DNA from 4 places in the Mesorhizobium sp. YL-MeA3-2017 genome. Region 3 is predicted to be linked to each of the others. Evidence: predicted binding sites of a transcription regulator. Region 3 holds the regulator's gene; each other region holds the start of a gene.
The links. The regulator PhoB, encoded in region 3, activates phosphate uptake and scavenging genes when phosphate is short. The targets are predictions, from matches to a motif close to TGTCATNNANCTGTCAT.

Region 1 (4,517 bases), 3.1 Mb from region 3:
AAGGTCGCGAACCGTGTGATCTTCATGGACCAGGGCCAGATCGTCGAACAGAACACGCCGGTCGAGTTCTTCGACCACCCGCGCCACGAGCGCACCAAGCTCTTCCTCAGCCAGATCCTGCACTGATCGCCTTGGTGCTTTTCAGATCGGGCCCCGCCGCTTGCCGGCGGGGCCTTTTTGTTGGCCGCCGGTCGGCCGAGCCGTCATGTCGGACAGGATCATGATGAAGGTGCAACGGTGAGAACGGCTGTTCGCTGGATCGTCCGGCTTCTGGCGCTGGTTGCCGTTGCAGCCGCGCTCGGCACGCTGCTCCCGCGCCCGCTTTGGCGTACCGACGACGGCGGTGGCCAGGCGACGCGCCGCATTTATGTCCTCTCAAATCCGATCCACACCGACATCGCCATCCCGGTCGATGCCGCGCTGCTGGAGCGGTTTCGGTTCTTGTCCGGGGACGGCATTCCGATAGGCGGCGAGGGCGTCCGCTATCTGGTCTTCGGCTGGGGCGGTCGTGCCTTTTATCTGGAAACGCCAACCTGGTCGCAGCTGAAACCAGCGCCGGTCCTGAAAGCTCTGACCATGGATGCCTCGGTCATGCATGTCGACGTCGCCGGCACCATTCCCGAACCGCATCCGGCCGTCGCCGGCTACGATATCTCCGAGCCGCGTTTTTCCGCTCTGCTCGATTTCATCGAGGCGAGTTTCGCGCGCGGACAGGGTGGCCCGGTTTTCATTCCGGGTGCTGGCTATGCGGCCACGGATGGGTTTTATGAAGCCAATGGCGCCTTCAACGCGCTTGTCGGCTGCAACACCTGGACCGCCAAAGCGTTGCGCATCGCCGGTCTCAGGACCGGCTGGTGGAACCCGCTGCCATGGTCGCTTGGTCTCTCGATGCAGCTCTACAACCACGATCAGGCCCGGACAGCACGCCCATAGGGCAGTTTCCGCGTGTGGATACCTGACTTACGGCGCCTGCCAGCCATAGAGCCAGTCGAGATCGGCGGCCAGGCGCTCGCCCGAGCGCAATTTGAGCACCATATTGCGCGCCAGCGCGACCGGCCCCGCCGCGTTCCAGGCCATATGGTTGAGCGCGCCGCGCCGGGTCACCTTGGCGACGCGCGGCTTGCGCTGCAGTTCCCAGCGGGCCAGCGCCTCGCCCATCGCACCTGGCGTTTCGGCAACGCTCGCGGCCAGCGTCGCTGCGTCCTCGATCGCCATGCCGGCGCCTTGCGCGGCGAAGGGCGTCATCGCATGCGCGGCGTCGCCGATCAGCGCGATCCCGGCCGGGTCGGTCCAGGCGGCGCGCTGGTCGACCGCATGGAGCGGCCAGGCGAGCCACGGCCCGGCGGCGTCGATGAGTTGCCTCAAGCCGGGCGCCGCGCCGTTCATCGCTTTCGCCAGGATCGACGGATCGCCTCGACCCGACCAGCCTTCGGCTATCCTCTCGCCTTTGGTGAAGGCGACGAGATTGATCGCCGCACCGGCGCTGACCGGATAGGCGATCAGATGGAAATGCGGATTGAGGAAGGCGTTGACGCAGCCGTCGGTGCTGAGTGTCGCAAACAACCGGCCGGCCGCGCTCTCCACCTTCACGGTGGTGCGCCAGGCAAGCTCACCGGTGAAGCGGCTGTTGCCGGCAAGGCCGTCGCGCCGGCGCATCGCCGACCAGACGCCGTCGGCACCGACCGCGAGGTCTGCCTGCGCCGTGTCCGTTTTGCCATCGCGCTCGATCCGCGCGGTCACGCCATCATTGCCGGTCTCGACCGAGGTGATGCGCGCGCCGGTCACCAGCCGGATGCCGGCGGTAGCGCCGGCTTGGGCGACTAGCGCGTCTTGCAGGTCGGCGCGATGGGCGGTCAGGTAAGGCGCCTGCCAGCGTTGTTCGGCGGAGGAGCCAAGCGGCACGCGCGCCAGTTCCTTCAACGCGGCGGCATCCCTGAGCACCACAGCCTCTGGCCGCACCGCCGACGGCAGCAGGCGCTCGAGCACGCCGAGCCTGACCAGGATGCGGGTGGCATTGGGGGAGAGCTGGAGGCCGGCGCCGACCGCCTCGATGCGTTCGGCCTGTTCGAATATGTCGACCGCGAAACCGCGCTGCGCGAAAGCCAGAGCGGCCGTCAGCCCGGCAATGCCGCCGCCGGCGATCACGATGCGGCGGCGTGCCTCCATCATCGGGCTCGGGCTGGAAGCCGCCTCAGGCGGCGCGGTCGATATAGAGGCAGCCGGCCGGAACGGTTTCGGTTGCCTTCAGCTTGGCCGAATAGCGATAGAGCGTCGAGCAGTAGGGGCAGACCTTCTCGTCGTCGCTGCCGAGGTCGAGGAAAACGTGCGGATGGTCGAAGGGCGGGTTGGCGCCGACGCACATGAATTCCCGCACGCCGATCTCGATTGCCGCGTGCCCCGCGTCGTTCTGGAAGTGGGGGATGGAACCGCCGGCCATTTTCGTCTCCTTCAGCGCGTACGACATGCGTTTGAAGCATATCCGTGCTCTTTGCAAGTTCGATGAAATGAAACTGTCGCAAAAGGATGGCACACGCTAAATTGAGCCGGTTAAGCGGCGCGCGCCTCGGGAGAGAACAAGAGACATGAACGAACTCAAGCCGGTCCAGGCCGACTTCATCAACGTCGAGACGGTAAGCGTCGAGGGTGGCAATCCCGACCGCTTCGTCAACCGGGAGTTCTCCTGGCTGCAGTTCAACCGCCGCGTTCTGGAAGAATCGTTCAATCCGCATCACCCGCTGCTGGAGCGGGTCCGCTTCCTGTCGATCTCGGCCGCCAACCTCGACGAGTTCTTCATGGTGCGCGTCGCCGGCCTCGCCGGCCAAGTGCGCGAGGGCATCGTGCTGAAAAGCCCAGACGGACGCACGCCCGAGCAGCAGCTGGAGCAATTGCTGCGCGAAGTGGAGCGGTTGCAGGAAGACCAGCAGAAGAGCCTTTCGGCGCTGATGGAGCTGCTCAACAAGCAGGGCATCGAGACGATCGCCGGCGACGCGCTGACCAAGGACGAGCGGATCTGGCTGGAAGACCATTTCCAGGAGCAGGTGTTTCCGGTGCTGACGCCGCTGTCGATCGACCCGGCGCACCCGTTCCCGTTCATTCCCAATCTCGGCTTCTCCATCGCGCTGCAGCTCAGGCACCGCAAGAACGGCGAGGCGATGAGCGCGCTTTTGCGTCTGCCGCAGGCGCTGCGGCGTTATGTTCGCCTGCCGGACCGCAAGGGCCATGTCCGCTTCATTTCGCTGGAGCAGGTGGTCGGCCTCTATATCGGCAAGCTTTTCCCGGGCTACGAGGTCAAGGGATCGGGCACCTTCCGCATCATCCGCGATAGCGATATCGAGGTCGAGGAAGAGTCCGAGGATCTGGTGCGCCTGTTCGAGACAGCGCTGAAGCGCCGGCGCCGGGGCTCCGTCATCCGCATCGAATTCGACAATTCCATGCCCGAGGAATTGCGCGATTTCGTCGCCGGCGAACTCGGCGTCTCGTCCGGCCGCATCAGCGTGCTGACCGGCCCGCTGGCGCTCAGCCAGATTTCAGAAATCGTCTCTGTGGCGCGCGACGATCTGAAATTCGTGCCCTACAATCCGCGTTTTCCCGAGCGCATTCGCGAGCATGGCGGCGATTGCTTCGCGGCGATCCGCGAGAAGGACATCGTCGTCCATCACCCTTACGAATCCTTCGACGTGGTCGTGCAGTTCCTGCGCCAGGCGACGGCCGACCCGGAAGTGGTGGCGATCAAGCAGACGCTTTACCGCACCTCCAACGACAGCCCGATCGTGCGAGCCCTGGTCGATGCCGCCGAGGCCGGCAAGTCTGTCACCGCGCTGGTCGAATTGAAGGCGCGTTTCGACGAGGAGGCCAACATCCGCTGGGCGCGCGACCTTGAGCGCGCCGGCGTGCAGGTGGTGTTCGGCTTCCTGGAACTGAAGACACACGCCAAGATGTCGCTGGTGGTGCGGCGCGAGGACGGGCGGTTGCGCAACTATGTGCATCTCGGCACCGGCAACTATCACCCGATCACCGCGCGCATCTATACGGACCTGTCCTTCTTCACCACCGATCCAGGCATCGCGCGCGACGTGGCGCAGATCTTCAATTTCATCACCGGTTATGCCGAGCCGACTGGCGAAATGCGCCTTGCCTTGTCGCCCTACACGCTGCGCAGCCGCATCCTCGGCCATATCGGCGAGGAGATCGAACATGCCCGCAACGGCCACCCGGCGCGCATCTGGATGAAGATGAACGCATTGGTCGATCCGACCATCATCGACGCGCTCTACGATGCCAGCCGTGCTGGCGTCGAGATCGACCTGGTCGTGCGCGGCATCTGCTGCCTGCGGCCACAGGTGCCGGGGCTTTCGGAGAACATCCGTGTCAAATCGATCATCGGCCGCTTCCTCGAACACAGCCGCATCTACTGCTTCGGCAACGGCCACGGGCTACCGTCCGACGACGCCATCGTCTACATTTCCTCCGCTGACCTGATGCCGCGCAATCTCGACCGGCGCGTCGAATGCATGGTG
Region 2 (4,517 bases), 1.6 Mb from region 3:
ATGATCGGCTCGATCGACATGGTGGCGAACATCAACAGCATGCCGGTCGCCAGCATCGCCACAATCGGCCGCTTGTCGGGAAGCTGCGACCAGCCGCCTTGCGTCTGCTTCCGCGCGCCTGTCGTCGCCGGGCGCCGCTCTTCCTTGATCAGCAAGGTCGTGGCCAGAAACGCCAGGAAGATGACGCCGCCAGCAATCAGGAAGGTGGCGCGAATGCCGATGCGGGGCGGCAGGCCGCCGCCGATCAGCGGGCCGACCAGATTGCCGGCCATGATGCCGGCTGAAAGCATGCCCAGGGCCCAGCCGGAACGATCCTTCGGCGTCTGCATGGCGACCAGAATGGTCGAGCCGGACGAATAACCGCCAGCCAGGCCGATCAGCAGGCGCAATGCCACCAGTTGCCAGACATCCTGCACCATGCCCATCAGCGACATGCACACGGCCATGCCGAAGCTTGCCCGCACCAGCATCACCTTGCGGCCGTAGCGGTCGCCCAGTCGCCCCCACAGCGGCGCGACCAGCGCCGCGGCCAGAAAGGTGGCGCCATAAGCAATGCCGGACCATTGCACGATGGCGGCGCGGTCGCTGACGCCCAGTTCCTCGACATAGAGCGGCAGGAAAGGCAACAGCAGCGTCATCGCCACCAGCGTGGTGAAGGAGCCGATCAGGCAGACGACCAGATTGCGGCGCCAATGGACATTGTAGCCTGCATCGGCGGACGCGGCGTTTTCATTCGGCATGTCGGCGCTCTTCACTGCGGCTTGTTTCGTATGCCGCTTTGGGATACCAAATTGGTATCCGTATCGGACGCGCCTTGCGTCCTGTCAATGGGCCAGGATTGAAGAGAGCGGTTCGGCGATGTCGCAAATGCAGCAGGTGGAGCGGCAGCTTCGCGAAATGATCCTCGGCCTCGACATCGGTCCGGGCGAAAAACTCACCGAACGCTGGATCGAAAGCCGTTTCGGCGCTTCGCGCACGCCGGTACGGGCCGCGCTGCTCCGGCTGGAAACGGAAGGGCTGGTCCAGCGGGACGGACGCGGCTGGACGGTGTCGCCGATCAATCTGGCCGAGATCGAGCAGATCGCGGTCTACCGGCAGGCCGTCGAAGTGGCGGCTGCGCGGCTGGTGGCGAAGCTCGAGGACAAGAGCGGCCTCGACGCCATCGAGGCGATGCTGGATTCCTGTGGCGACGATACGCCAAGGGAGGAGTGGCACCGGGTCGGAACTGATTTCCATGTCGAACTGGCGCGCATGTCCGGCAACGAGTTCCTGTTTCGCGGCGTCCGCGATGCCATGACAAGGCTGTCGCGGGCGCGCTGGCTGGAAATTCGCGACGAGGCGGCGTCAGCCCGCGCCTGGGCCGAGCACCGCGCCATTCTGTCGGCGATCCGGGCAGGTGAGGCCGACGAGGCGGCGCGCCTCCTCGTTCTTCACATCGGCGGCAGCCGCGACAGGCTGGTCGGCTCCCTGCAGACCGAGCGCCGGGGCTTGCGCGCCATGGGCTTCGCCGTCGTCGCGGCCTAGAACAGAACCCGCATCCGGGCTGGCTGACTGGCGTTGTTTCTTAATAATGTTTCGTCACATTCTTTGATTGTTTTTCGCCGAGATTATCTGGTGCAACGGTGGTCCCGGCGATAAAAACCGGTGCGGCCGCTTGCATTGGAATATCGATGGGTAATCTTCGTCGTCGGGCAGGGAAAGTCTTCTACTATGCTCGTAATATTGTTCGCGACAGTGCGCCGCCAGCGCTGTTTCGCCGCCGGCTCGACAAGTGGCTGGCGCGAGCGGTTCGCTCCGGACCTTCGATCGTCGAGCGGCTGAACTACTACAACAAGCTGCAAGACCGTTTCACACCGAGCGCGGCTGCGGTATCGGTGGCAACGTTGCCGTTCCGCCCGACGATGTACTATTACGACCTCAAGGAATTCGCGCGTTACTTCGATGGCGCGCTGCGGCTGGATGTCGAATATGGCGACGTGCGTGGCCTGCCGCCGGTGCCTACCATCGTCAAGAACCGGCCGGTCGGCGCCGACAACGCCAATGCCGTCCTGTTCAAGCTGGACAAGCTCCGCCATTTCCAGATGCCGGCGGACCCGCTGCGGTTCGCGGACAAGCAGCCCCGGATCGTGTGGCGGGGCGATCTCAACAACCCGATCCGCCTGACCTTCCTGGACGCCGCCCAGGGGCTGCCCTTCTGCGATGTAGGCTCGCCGGCCACCCACGCGCCGGAGCGCCACCGCAGGCCGTTCATGAGCGTCGAGGAGCAGAAGCGCTACCGCTACATCGTCTCGCTCGAAGGCTATGACGTGGCGACGAACCTGAAATGGATTATGAGTTCGAATTCGCTGTGCCTGATGCTGAAGCCGACGAACGAGATCTGGTTCTGCGAGGGGCATCTGAAGCCCGACGTCCATTATGTCGAGCTCGCGCCGGATTTTTCGGACCTTTCCGACAAGATCGCTTTCTTCGAGCGTCATCCCGAACAGGCCGAACGCATCATTGGCAATGCCCAGGCCTATTGCCGCCAGTTCCAGAACGGACCGACCGAGACGGCGCTGTCCTTCCTCGTGCTCTACAAATATTTCGTGCTGAGCGGCCAGATCGAGCCCGACGACAAGATCTGGCGCTTCATATCCGCTTGAGGCGGTGAATACGGGGCTTCTTCCTCAGAACGACTTCGTTGCTCCGAATACCCTGAAATAAAACCGTCATTGCGGGCGGATATTGGTCGGCTCACGGCGCCAACGCGGAGCGACATGATGACCGAACTGGAACGCAATTCTCCCGCAACAGACTGGCTTGAGGCGGAACTCGCCGACACGCTCGACGAAGACTATGAGCTGGAGCTGTCGGAACCGGCGCTTTCGGAGGAAATCGCCAAGATCTACAAGCGGTCGCACCCGCCATCCGTCGACCGCATGACCTATTTCCGCGAACTGCTCAGGCTGCAGTCGGAACTGATCAAGCTGCAATCCTGGGTCGCCCACACCAAGGCGAAGGTGGTGGTGTTGTTCGAGGGGCGCGATTCCGCCGGCAAGGGCGGCGTCATCAAGCGCATCACCCAGCGTCTCAACCCGCGCATCTGCCGCGTGGTGGCGCTGCCGGCGCCGACCGAGCGCGAGCGCTCGCAATGGTATTTCCAGCGCTACGTGCCGCATCTGCCGGCCGGTGGCGAGATCGTGCTGTTCGACCGCTCCTGGTACAACCGCTCCGGCGTCGAGCGGGTGATGGGTTTCGCCACGCCCGGGCAGGTCGAGGAATTCTTCCACGATGTGCCGGAGTTCGAGCGCATGCTGGTGCGTTCCGGCATCACGCTGATCAAATACTGGTTCTCGATCACCGACGAGGAGCAGCAGATGCGCTTCCTCATGCGCATCCACGATCCGATGAAGCAGTGGAAGCTGTCGCCGATGGACCTGCAGTCGCGCGTGCGCTGGGAGCAGTACACCAAGGCCAAGGAAGAGATGCTGCTGCGCACCAACATCAAGGAAGCGCCGTGGTTCATCGTCGAAGGCAACGACAAGAAGCGGGCACGCCTCAACTGCATCGACCATCTTCTGCAGCAGGTGCCCTACGAGGCCGTGCCACACGACGACATCACGCTGCCGGAGCGCGTCTTCAACCCGCAATATGAGCGCGCGGTGCTGCCGCCGGAACTGCACGTGCCGCAGAAATACTGATCGGGATCAGCCGGCCGGGCGCTGGGAGACGAAATAGGCCTTCAGCGCGTCGATCTTCTCAGCCGTCCAGCCGGGCGGCTGGGAAACCGCCACCCAGGCATCGATATAGTGTTCCGGGGCATAGACGTGGCCATGCCCCATCGGCGCGGTGGTGCCGAGCCCGATGTCCACGGTCAGCTGCAGCAGCGTCACGATCGGGAACCAGCGGAAACGCGGCGAGACGTCGGGGCCGCGCTCGCCCTTCATCCAGGCGGGCTGGCGGAATGCCGAGTAGGGGTCGAAGAAGACGATCGGATCGCTGGCATATTGCAGATAGACGATCCGGATCGGCCCCCACGGCGCGCCGTCGAGGCCAAGGGCGTTGTGCTGGTTGGTGAAACGGATGATCGAGCCGTCGCGGAAGCGCGGCAGCCAGGCTGGCGAACCGGCGACGCGGCTGGCGGTGGCGGTGTTCCAGGTGCGGCTCGGGAAGGGCGGTCCCGCCCAGAGCGCGCCCTGATAGGGATCGCCGACGACGTCATAGAGATCGCTCGACAGGTCCGAATTCATCGCGCCGAGGCTGAGGCCATAGAGATAGAGTTTCGGGCGCTTGTCCTTCGGCAGTTGTTTCCAGTAGCCGTAGATCTGCGCGAACAGCGCGCGCGAGGCCTCGGAACCGTAACCGGGCTCGACCAGCAGCGACAGCCAGCTCGGCAGGTAGGAATATTGTATGGCGACGCTCGCTATGTCGCCGTGGTGCAGATATTCGACTGGGTCGATACCGGCGGGATCGACCCAGCCGGTTCCGGTCGGCGTGATGATGATGAGCGCCGAGCGCTCGAAGCCGCCGACACGCAC
Region 3 (4,517 bases):
AGCAGTACGAATGACCGACGTCACCTTGGATACGGTCGCCGCCTCGGTTCCCCAGGCACGTCGCGACATCGGCCTCAAGAAACGTTATGCCGCTGAGCGCCGCTTCCGCCTCTACGGTGTGTTGGCGATCCTCGTCGGCCTGGCCTTCCTGGCGGTCATGCTGGTTTCGATCGTGGGCAAGGGCTACACCTCGTTCTGGCAAACGACGATCACCCTGCCGATTACCTTCGACGAGAAGGTCATCGACCCCGACAACAAACGGGCATCGGATCCAGACGTGCTGGTCACGGCCAATTATCCGGTCTTGGCGCAACGCGCCCTGATGGAGAAGCTCGGCATTGATCCGAAGAACAAGCCGATGGCGGCGAAGCTGAAAGGCTTTCTGTCGGAAGGCGCTCGCGTTCAGCTGCGAAACGTCGCCGTTTCCGATCCGGCGGTGATCGGCACGACGCGCAACGTCGAGATCCTTGCCGCCGCCAACCTCGACTCGGCTTTCAAAGGCCAGATCGATTTGAGCGTTCCGGAAGATCGCCGCAAGGTTTCCGACCAGCAGGTCGAATGGATGAACAAGCTCAAGGCCGAAGGCGCAATGGCCGAGCATTTCAACACCGGTCTGTTTACCTTCGGCGCCTCCAGCCGTCCGGAAACGTCGGGTCTCGGTGTCGCGATCATCGGTTCGTTCTACATGATGGTGATCGTGTTGCTGCTTGCGCTGCCCATTGGCGTCGCCGCTTCGATCTACCTCGAAGAATTCGCCAAGAAGGGCCGTTTCACCGATCTGATCGAGGTGAACATCAATAATCTGGCCGCGGTGCCGTCGATCGTTTTCGGCCTTCTAGGCCTCGCTGTCTTCGTCAATTTCCTCGGCATGCCGCGTTCTGCCGCCTTCGTCGGTGGCCTGGTGCTGACGCTAATGACGTTGCCTACCATCATCATCGCCACGCGCGCTGCTCTCGCTGCCGTGCCGCCCTCAATCCGCTCGGCTGCTCTCGGTCTTGGCGCCTCGAAGATGCAGATGGTTTTCCAGCACGTCCTGCCTTTGGCTGCGCCGGGCATCCTCACCGGTACCATCATCGGCCTGGCACGCGCGCTGGGTGAGACGGCTCCGCTGCTGCTGATCGGCATGGTGGCTTTCGTGGCCGATTATCCGACGACGCCATTCGATCCGGCGACGGCGCTGCCGGTGCAGATCTATATGTGGGCCAATGAGGCCGAGCGCGCCTTCGTGGAACGCATGTCGGGCGCCATCATCATCCTTCTGGTCTTCTTGATGGCCATGAACATCACCGCGATCGTGCTCCGGCGTCGCTTCGAACGGCGCTGGTAGAAAGGGAGCCTGATATGAATATCATGACGGAAAAGACCCTCGAACAGGCAGTGAGCAGCCAGATGAGCGCCCAGACCAATGAGATGATCAAGATGCGTGGTGACAAGGTCACCGTGCACTATGGCGAGAAGCAAGCGCTGTTCGACGTCAATCTGGACATCCGCCAGAACCAGGTGACGGCGCTCATCGGCCCGTCCGGTTGCGGCAAGTCGACCTTCCTGCGCTGCCTCAACCGCATGAACGACACGATCGATTCCGCCAAGGTTGGCGGCAAGATCACGCTGGACCAGGAAGACATCTACGATCCCAAGATCGACGTAGTCGAACTTCGCGCCCGCGTCGGCATGGTGTTCCAGAAGCCCAATCCGTTCCCGAAGTCGATCTACGAGAATGTCGCCTATGGTCCGCGCATCCATGGGCTTGCCAAGAGCAAGGCCGACATGGATCGGATTGTTGAGTCCAGTCTGCAAAAGGCGGCGATCTGGAATGAGGTGAAGGACCGCCTGCACGAACCGGGTACGGGCCTTTCCGGCGGTCAGCAGCAGCGCCTGTGCATCGCGCGTGCAATTGCCGTGTCGCCGGAAGTCATTCTGATGGATGAGCCCTGCTCGGCTCTCGATCCGATCGCAACCGCCAAGGTCGAGGAATTGATCGACGAACTGCGGCAGAACTACACGATCGTCATCGTTACGCACTCGATGCAGCAGGCGGCACGCGTGTCGCAACGCACCGCCATGTTCCATCTCGGCTATCTGGTCGAGGAGGGGGCTACCGACAAGATGTTCACCAACCCTGACGACAAGCGCACGCAGGATTACATCACCGGCCGTTTCGGCTGAGCCGACGAGCGCGGCAGACGACAAGCGAGGACAGGATCATGGGTGAACATACCGTCGCGTCGTTCGATGAGGAACTCGGACAGATCAGCAAGCTTGTCCGCGATATGGGCGACCTTGCGGGATCGATGGTCGAGAGCTCGACCAAGGCGTTGCTGAAATCGGACAATGGATTGGCGCAGCGCGTCGTGTCCGACGATGCCATCATGGATGCGCGCCAACGCGAACTGGACAACCGTGCGATCACGCTGATCGCCAAGCGGCAGCCGATGGCGCAGGACCTTCGTGCCGTCATCGGCGCCATCCGCATGGCGGGCGATTTCGAACGCATCGGCGACCTTGCCAAGAACATCGCCAAGCGGGTTGGCGCGGTCGGGCAGAGCGGGACGCCGCGCGAATTTTCGCATTCCATCGATGCCATGGCGCAGCTCGTACTCGTCCAGGTCGACGGGGTGATCGAGAAATATGCGGCGGCTGATCCGCAGGGGCTTGCTCAGCTGAGGGCCGACGATGAACGGATCGACGTAAAATACACTTCCGTCTTCCGCGAATTGCTGACCTACATGATGGAAGATCCGCGCAACATCACGCCGTGTACGCATTTGCTGTTCTGCGCCAAGAATCTGGAACGCATCGGCGATCACGTCACCAATATCGCCGAAAATGCCTACTACGTGCTGACGGGCGAGCAGTTGCCGCCCAATCGGCCGAAGTTCGACGAGACGGCCGCAGCCGTCCCGGCCGCGTAGCAAAAGGACGACGGCAAGATGATCGCGCCGCGTGTCATGGTGGTGGAGGACGAGGAGCCGTTGGGCGTTCTCCTCCGCTACAATCTGGAATCCGAGGGCTACCAGGTCGAGGTGGTGGCGAGAGGCGACGAGGCGGAAATCCGGCTCCAAGAGAATGTTCCAGATCTTCTGGTGCTCGATTGGATGGTTCCGGCCGTATCCGGTATCGAATTGTGTCGTCGGCTCAGGATGCGCCCCGAAACCGAACGTCTGCCGATCATCATGCTGACGGCGCGAGGCGAGGAAAGCGACCGTGTGCGTGGGCTTTCCACGGGAGCGGACGATTATCTGGTCAAGCCGTTCTCGATGCCGGAGTTCATGGCGCGGGTGAAGGCGTTGCTGCGCCGGGCCAAGCCTGAGGTGCTATCCTCGGTGCTCAAGGTGGGCGACATCGTGCTCGACCGCGAGTCGCACCGGGTTTACCGCAAGAAGAGTGAAATCCGGCTCGGGCCGACGGAATTCCGCCTGCTGGAATTCATGATGCGCCATCCCGGTCGCGTTTTCTCGCGCAGCCAGTTGCTCGACAATGTGTGGGGCGAGACCATCTACATCGACGAACGCACGGTGGATGTGCATGTCGGGCGGCTGCGCAAGGCGGTCAACAACGGTCGCATGCCGGATGTCATCCGCACCATCCGCGGATCCGGTTACGCTATCCGCGAGGACTGAGCCTAGCCTTCGCCGCCTTGTGGCGGCGGGGGCATGGTTGCCATCGGACCGCCCAGTGCGAAGATTTCCTGGTCGATGAAGGTCAGTGCGCGCATGGCGCACCCTTCCCGGATCAGCATTTGCTCGTTCGGCTCCGTGTCGAAGGAAATCGAAGCGGAATGCTGGCCGCCGGCGGTCTGGGCAATCGCTTCCCGCAGTGCCGGCTCGATCAGGTCGAAGGCCGTCGCGCCGATACCGACGAACGTCACCGGGGCGGGGTCGATGACGGCAAACAGGGACCCCAGACCGTAGCCCAGCGCCTCACCGGCGCATCGATAGGCGTCGCGTTCGGGGCCTGCTGTCATGCGTGCCTTATCAGCTAGCGCCTGCATCTCGTTATCAGGGATGTCGGCAGCCGGTTCCGCGTTTTCGTCGATGCCATTGGCGCTTCGCCAGATCGCATAGTTACCGGCATAGGCCTCGACGCAGCCGTGCCGGCCGCAGCGGCACAGCGCGCCTTTCGGGCGATGGATCATGTGGCCGAACTCGCCGCCGGACGAATGTGTGCCGATGAACAATTCGCCGTTGAGCACGATACCCATGCCGATACCGTGCGAGAGCAGGACGGCGATGAAGTCGTCACGATAACGGTCGGTACCGCGCCAGCGCAACGCAACGGCCATCATGTTGCAGTCGTTCTCGACGATGACAGGAATGCCGAACGCCTCTTCGAGGATATCTGCGAACGGAATATTGCCGTGAGGCGTTATTGGCGTCCAAAGCATGGCACGCGCATGGGAATCGGCAGTGCCCTGGACAGCGAAGGCAATACGCAGCACGCGTCGCCCAATCGTGGTTTCGTCTTCGAGGCGCTGCCGCACGATCGTGACACATTCCTCGATCAGGGCTTCCCGCGGC
Region 4 (4,517 bases), 200 kb from region 3:
CCCGCACCGTCAGCAACTATCGCATCTACAGCGATACCGATGTCGCGCGCCTCGACCTGATCAGGGCCTTGCGGGAGGCCGGCGTCAGCCTGGCCGCCATCCGCAAGCTCCTGTCCCGGCGGCTCGAACTGAAAGATGTCCTGGCCATGCGCCTTGATGCCCTGGAAGTCGAAATCGCCTCCCGTCGCCGGGTCGCCGCCGTGTTGCGTGCCACGCTCAGGATCACGGAACCAACCGCAACCGACCTGAGGAGACTTTGGACGATGACGACCCTGTCCCAAAACCAGATGCGCACCATGATGGAGCGTTTCTACGACAAGGTGGGCACGAGCGCCGAGATGGGCGAAGGCTGGAAGCGCCAGATGATCGATGCCGCCATGCCCGAGCTGCCCGACGAGCCGACGTCCCGGCAGATCGACGCCTGGAACGAGATCAGCGCCATGATCGGCGACGAGAGCTTCGTTTCCGAGATACAGGCCGAGACGGCCGCTATGTGGAACGGTGAGTTCGACCCGGGCGCCTATGCCGAGGCTGCCAACGCCATTCTGGCCAGGGTGAAGGCCGCTATCGCCGCGGGCGTAGCCCCGATCTCGCCGGAGGGCGAAACGATCGCGCGCGAATGGCTGGACCGATCGGCGAAGGCAATGCGCAGGCAGCCGGACCGGGCCTATCTGGAATGGCATCTCGGCCAATACCGCAAGCATCATGCCCGCTCGACCCGGTATCAGGAACTGCTTGCCATATTGCGCGGTGAGGAACCCGGCCAAGGGCCCGGCAACGAGTGGCAATGGATCAACGAGGCGATGACACCGCTGCTGGCGACGGCGCAAAACTGACTTCGACGCCCCGAACAAAAACGAATGCCCGGCGCATGTCTCGCGGACGCGCCGGGCATTCCAGGGAGATATCAGGCGAAACCCGGCCTACTGCGCCGTCCAGCCGCCATCGATCGGCAGCGTCGTGCCGGTGATCTGCTTGGCCGCGTCCGAGCACAGGAACAGCGCCAGCGCCGCGATCTCGTCCACCGTCACGAACTCCTTCGTCGGCTGGGCCGCCAGCAGAACGTCGTGCTTGACCTGTTCCTCGGTCATGTTGCGGGCCTTCATCGTGTCGGGGATCTGCTTTTCGACCAGCGGCGTCCAGACATAACCGGGCGCGATCGCATTGGCCGTCACCCCGTCCTGCGCGGCCTCCAGCGCCACCGTCTTGGTCAGGCCGGCAATACCGTGCTTGGCCGAGACATAGGCCGACTTGAAGGGCGACGCTACCAGCGCATGCGCCGAAGCGGTGTTGATGATGCGCCCCCATTTGCGCGCCTTCATGCCCGGAAGCGCGGCCTTGATGGCGTAGAAGGCGGCGAGCAGGTTGATGCGGATGATCGCTTCCCACTTGTCGTCGGGAAACTCCTCGATCGGCGCGACATGCTGGATGCCGGCATTGTTGACCAGGATATCGAGGCTGCCGAATGCCTGTTCGGCCTCGTGCACCATGGCGGTCACTTCCGGGCCATTCATCATGTTGGCGTTGGAATAGCGGCACTTGACGCCGAAATCGGCTTCGATGCCGGCACGTTCCCTCTCGATCGCATCGGCATCGCCAAGTCCGTTGATGGTGACATTGGCGCCTTCGGCGGCGAAGGCCCTGGCGATGGCAAGGCCGATGCCGCTGGTCGAACCGGTAACAAGCGCGTTCTTCGAAGTCAGGGAGCCCATGATGATCTCTCGTCTGGCGTTTGCGATGGCATTCTAATTAGGTGCATTGCAGCAAGTTTCCATCACAATCATGTGTCGGTCTTCGTTTGGAACCAACAAACAGCTGAAATCGTTCATCGACCCGACACAAGACCGTCATGCTGCCATGCAACATGACAGGTGTTGTTTCCGATATGACATTCGTCAATCCTGAGGTGACAGCTTGGAAATCGCCGACGTCGTGAAGCGCGCCTATGCCATGCCGCTCACCAATCCCTCGTTCCCGCCCGGCCCCTATCGTTTCTTCGACCGCGAATATGTCATCATCACTTACCGCACCACGCGCGAGGCGCTGGAGGCGGCCGTGCCGGCGCCGCTCGAGATCGATGGCGATCCGCTGGTGAAATACGAATTCATCCGCATGCCGGACTCGACCGGCTTCGGCGACTATACCGAGAGCGGCCAGGTCATTCCGGTCCGTTTCGACGGCCAGCACGGCGTCTACGTCCATTCCATGTATCTGGACGACGATGCGCCGATCGCCGGCGGCCGCGAATTGTGGGGGTTTCCGAAGAAGCTCGCCAATCCCAAGATCGTCAATGAAGGCGAGGTCGTCGTCGGCACGCTACACTATGGCTCGGTGCTCTGCGCCACCGGCACGATGGGTTACAAGCACCGCGCCGCCGACCAGGATCAGGTGATGGCGGCGCTGACCGCGCCTAACTTTCTCGTCAAGATCATCCCGCATGTCGACGGCACGCCGCGCATCTGCGAACTGGTGCGCTACCACCTCACCGACATCACGCTGAAGGAAGCTTGGGCGGGTCCCGCCGCGCTCGACCTGCGGCCGCATGTGATGGCCGATGTCGCTCGCCTGCCGGTGCTGGAAGTGGTGTCGGCGCTGCATTTCACCGCCGATCTCACGCTCGGCCTCGGCGAGGTCGTGTACGACTATCTCGCCGGCACACGCTGACCATCCCCTTTCTTTGCCGGAGTTGACCGTGCTGGACCGTTACAGAGCCAAGGCGAACGTCGCCACCATTCAGGAAATCGCTTCGCAATACGACCGGGTTGCGCTGGTGCTGCAAGGCGGCGGCGCGCTCGGCGCCTATCAGGCCGGCGTCTATCAGGCGCTGTCGGAGGCCGGCTGCGAGCCGGCATGGCTGTCGGGCGTCTCCATCGGCGCCATCAATGCATCCATCATCGCGGGCAACGAGCCGAGCCGGCGCCTGCAGCGGCTGGAGCAGTTCTGGCAGACGATTTCCGGCCGCAAGATCTGGGCCTACACGCCGGAAGGCGACATCTATCGCGACATCCGCAACCGCACCAGTTCGTGGATGACGATGACCATGGGCCAGCCCGGCTTCTTCAAGCCACGCTTCCCCAATCCATGGCTGGAGCAGTCCGGGGCCGAAGGCGCCACCAGCTTCTACGACACGGCCGAATTGAAGGACACGCTGGAGCAGCTGATCGACTTCGACGTGCTCAACGACGGCCGCAAGCGTCTGAGCGTCGGCGCCGTCAACGTGCGCACCGGCAATTTCGTCTATTTCGACACCGACAAGGTCCGCATCGGGCCCGAACACATCATGGCTTCGGGCGCGCTTCCGCCCGCCTTCCCGGCGGTGCGCATCGAGGGCGAATATTACTGGGACGGCGGCATCGTCTCCAACACGCCGCTGCAATATCTGCTCGACCAGGAAGAAGACCGCAGCTCGCTGGTGTTTCAGGTCGACCTGTTCTCAGCGCGCGGCGCGCTGCCGCGCGGCATGGCCGACGTGTTGTCGCGCCACAAGGACATCATGTATTCCAGCCGCACGCGCCAGAACACCGACAATTTCAAACGCATCCACGATCTGAAGATGCAGCTCCTCGAAGCACTCAAACGTGTGCCGGCGGAGTCGCGCTCCGCCGACGAAGAACGGCTGATCGCCGATTATTCCGACGCCGGCGTCGTCAACATCATCCACCTCATCTACCAGCACAAGGGTTATGAGGGGCACGCCAAGGACTATGAGTTCTCAGGCACCTCGATGCGCGAGCATTGGGACATGGGCCTGGAGGACACGCAGCGCACCTTGCGCCATCAGCAATGGCTGACCCCGCCGACCAATGCCGAAGGCGTCGCCATCCATGACCTGCATCGCGAGGACCCGACCTAGGGTGATGTCTCGCCTGACGGTCAGAAACGCAGGCTGATGCCGGCGCGACGCAGCAGCCAGTAGAAAAGCCCGGTCGCACCGATAACCAGCGCAACGGCCCAGATGAAGCCGCTGTCGCCATGGGTGAACGGCAGGCCGGCCGTATTCATGCCGAAAACGCCGACAACCAGCGTACCCGGCAGCAACAAGGCGCTCATCACCGCCATTGCCTTCAGGCTGCGGTTGGATTCGTCCGCCAGCTCCGCCGCCATCTCCTCCTGCAGCAAACGCGCCCGGTCGTTGATCATGACGATTTCGCGGTCGAGCCGTTCCAGCCGCGCGGCCAGGCGCTGCAATGCGGCATGCGCGGCCTTCGATAGTTTCCAGTCGTCGCGGTCCTCATCCTCGAACAGCGCGACCATGCCGGCCACCGGCCGGTGCAGCGACACCGCCAGCCGCCGCAATTCCTTGAGACGGCGGCGCTCGTCGCTCAGCCGTTCGGTGACCAGATTGTCCTCGACCTCGTCGAGCTTTTTTGTCGCGTCGACCAGCCGCAACCCTGTGTTCTTGCAGAAGGTCGTGACGATGGCCTCGAACAGCTCGAAGGCCGTCGCCGGCGCGAAGCCGCCGGCAAGCGAGCGCCGCACCTTGTCCACCGCCTCCAGCGGATGGCGCCTGCCGGTGA

Region 1: the regulator PhoB is predicted to act here: its motif matches at 2,501-2,517, upstream of QFZ88_RS25445 (RNA degradosome polyphosphate kinase).
Region 2: the regulator PhoB is predicted to act here: its motif matches at 2,696-2,712, upstream of ppk2 (polyphosphate kinase 2).
Region 4: the regulator PhoB is predicted to act here: its motif matches at 1,835-1,851, upstream of QFZ88_RS09760 (acetoacetate decarboxylase).

The regions. Positions count from the first base shown of each region.
Region 1 is NZ_JAUSVH010000001.1:5,366,124-5,370,640, forward strand. Features, by position in the region: gene QFZ88_RS25425 (amino acid ABC transporter ATP-binding protein) at 1-126, shown strand, start outside; gene QFZ88_RS25430 (TIGR02117 family protein) at 238-933, shown strand; gene QFZ88_RS25435 (FAD-dependent monooxygenase) at 961-2,169, opposite strand; gene QFZ88_RS25440 (zinc-finger domain-containing protein) at 2,192-2,437, opposite strand; gene QFZ88_RS25445 (RNA degradosome polyphosphate kinase) at 2,583-4,517, shown strand, end outside.
Region 2 is NZ_JAUSVH010000001.1:703,879-708,395, reverse strand. Features, by position in the region: gene QFZ88_RS03320 (multidrug efflux MFS transporter) at 1-740, opposite strand, end outside; gene QFZ88_RS03315 (GntR family transcriptional regulator) at 859-1,524, shown strand; gene QFZ88_RS03310 (glycosyl transferase family 90) at 1,671-2,642, shown strand; gene ppk2 (polyphosphate kinase 2) at 2,760-3,680, shown strand; gene QFZ88_RS03300 (alpha/beta hydrolase) at 3,687-4,517, opposite strand, start outside.
Region 3 is NZ_JAUSVH010000001.1:2,289,365-2,293,881, reverse strand. Features, by position in the region: gene pstC (phosphate ABC transporter permease subunit PstC) at 1-14, shown strand, start outside; gene pstA (phosphate ABC transporter permease PstA) at 11-1,327, shown strand; gene pstB (phosphate ABC transporter ATP-binding protein PstB) at 1,342-2,166, shown strand; gene phoU (phosphate signaling complex protein PhoU) at 2,205-2,912, shown strand; gene phoB (phosphate regulon transcriptional regulator PhoB) at 2,931-3,620, shown strand; gene QFZ88_RS10745 (ROK family protein) at 3,623-4,517, opposite strand, start outside.
Region 4 is NZ_JAUSVH010000001.1:2,091,976-2,096,492, forward strand. Features, by position in the region: gene QFZ88_RS09750 (MerR family transcriptional regulator) at 1-836, shown strand, start outside; gene QFZ88_RS09755 (3-hydroxybutyrate dehydrogenase) at 924-1,712, opposite strand; gene QFZ88_RS09760 (acetoacetate decarboxylase) at 1,915-2,664, shown strand; gene QFZ88_RS09765 (patatin-like phospholipase family protein) at 2,693-3,853, shown strand; gene QFZ88_RS09770 (CorA family divalent cation transporter) at 3,874-4,517, opposite strand, start outside.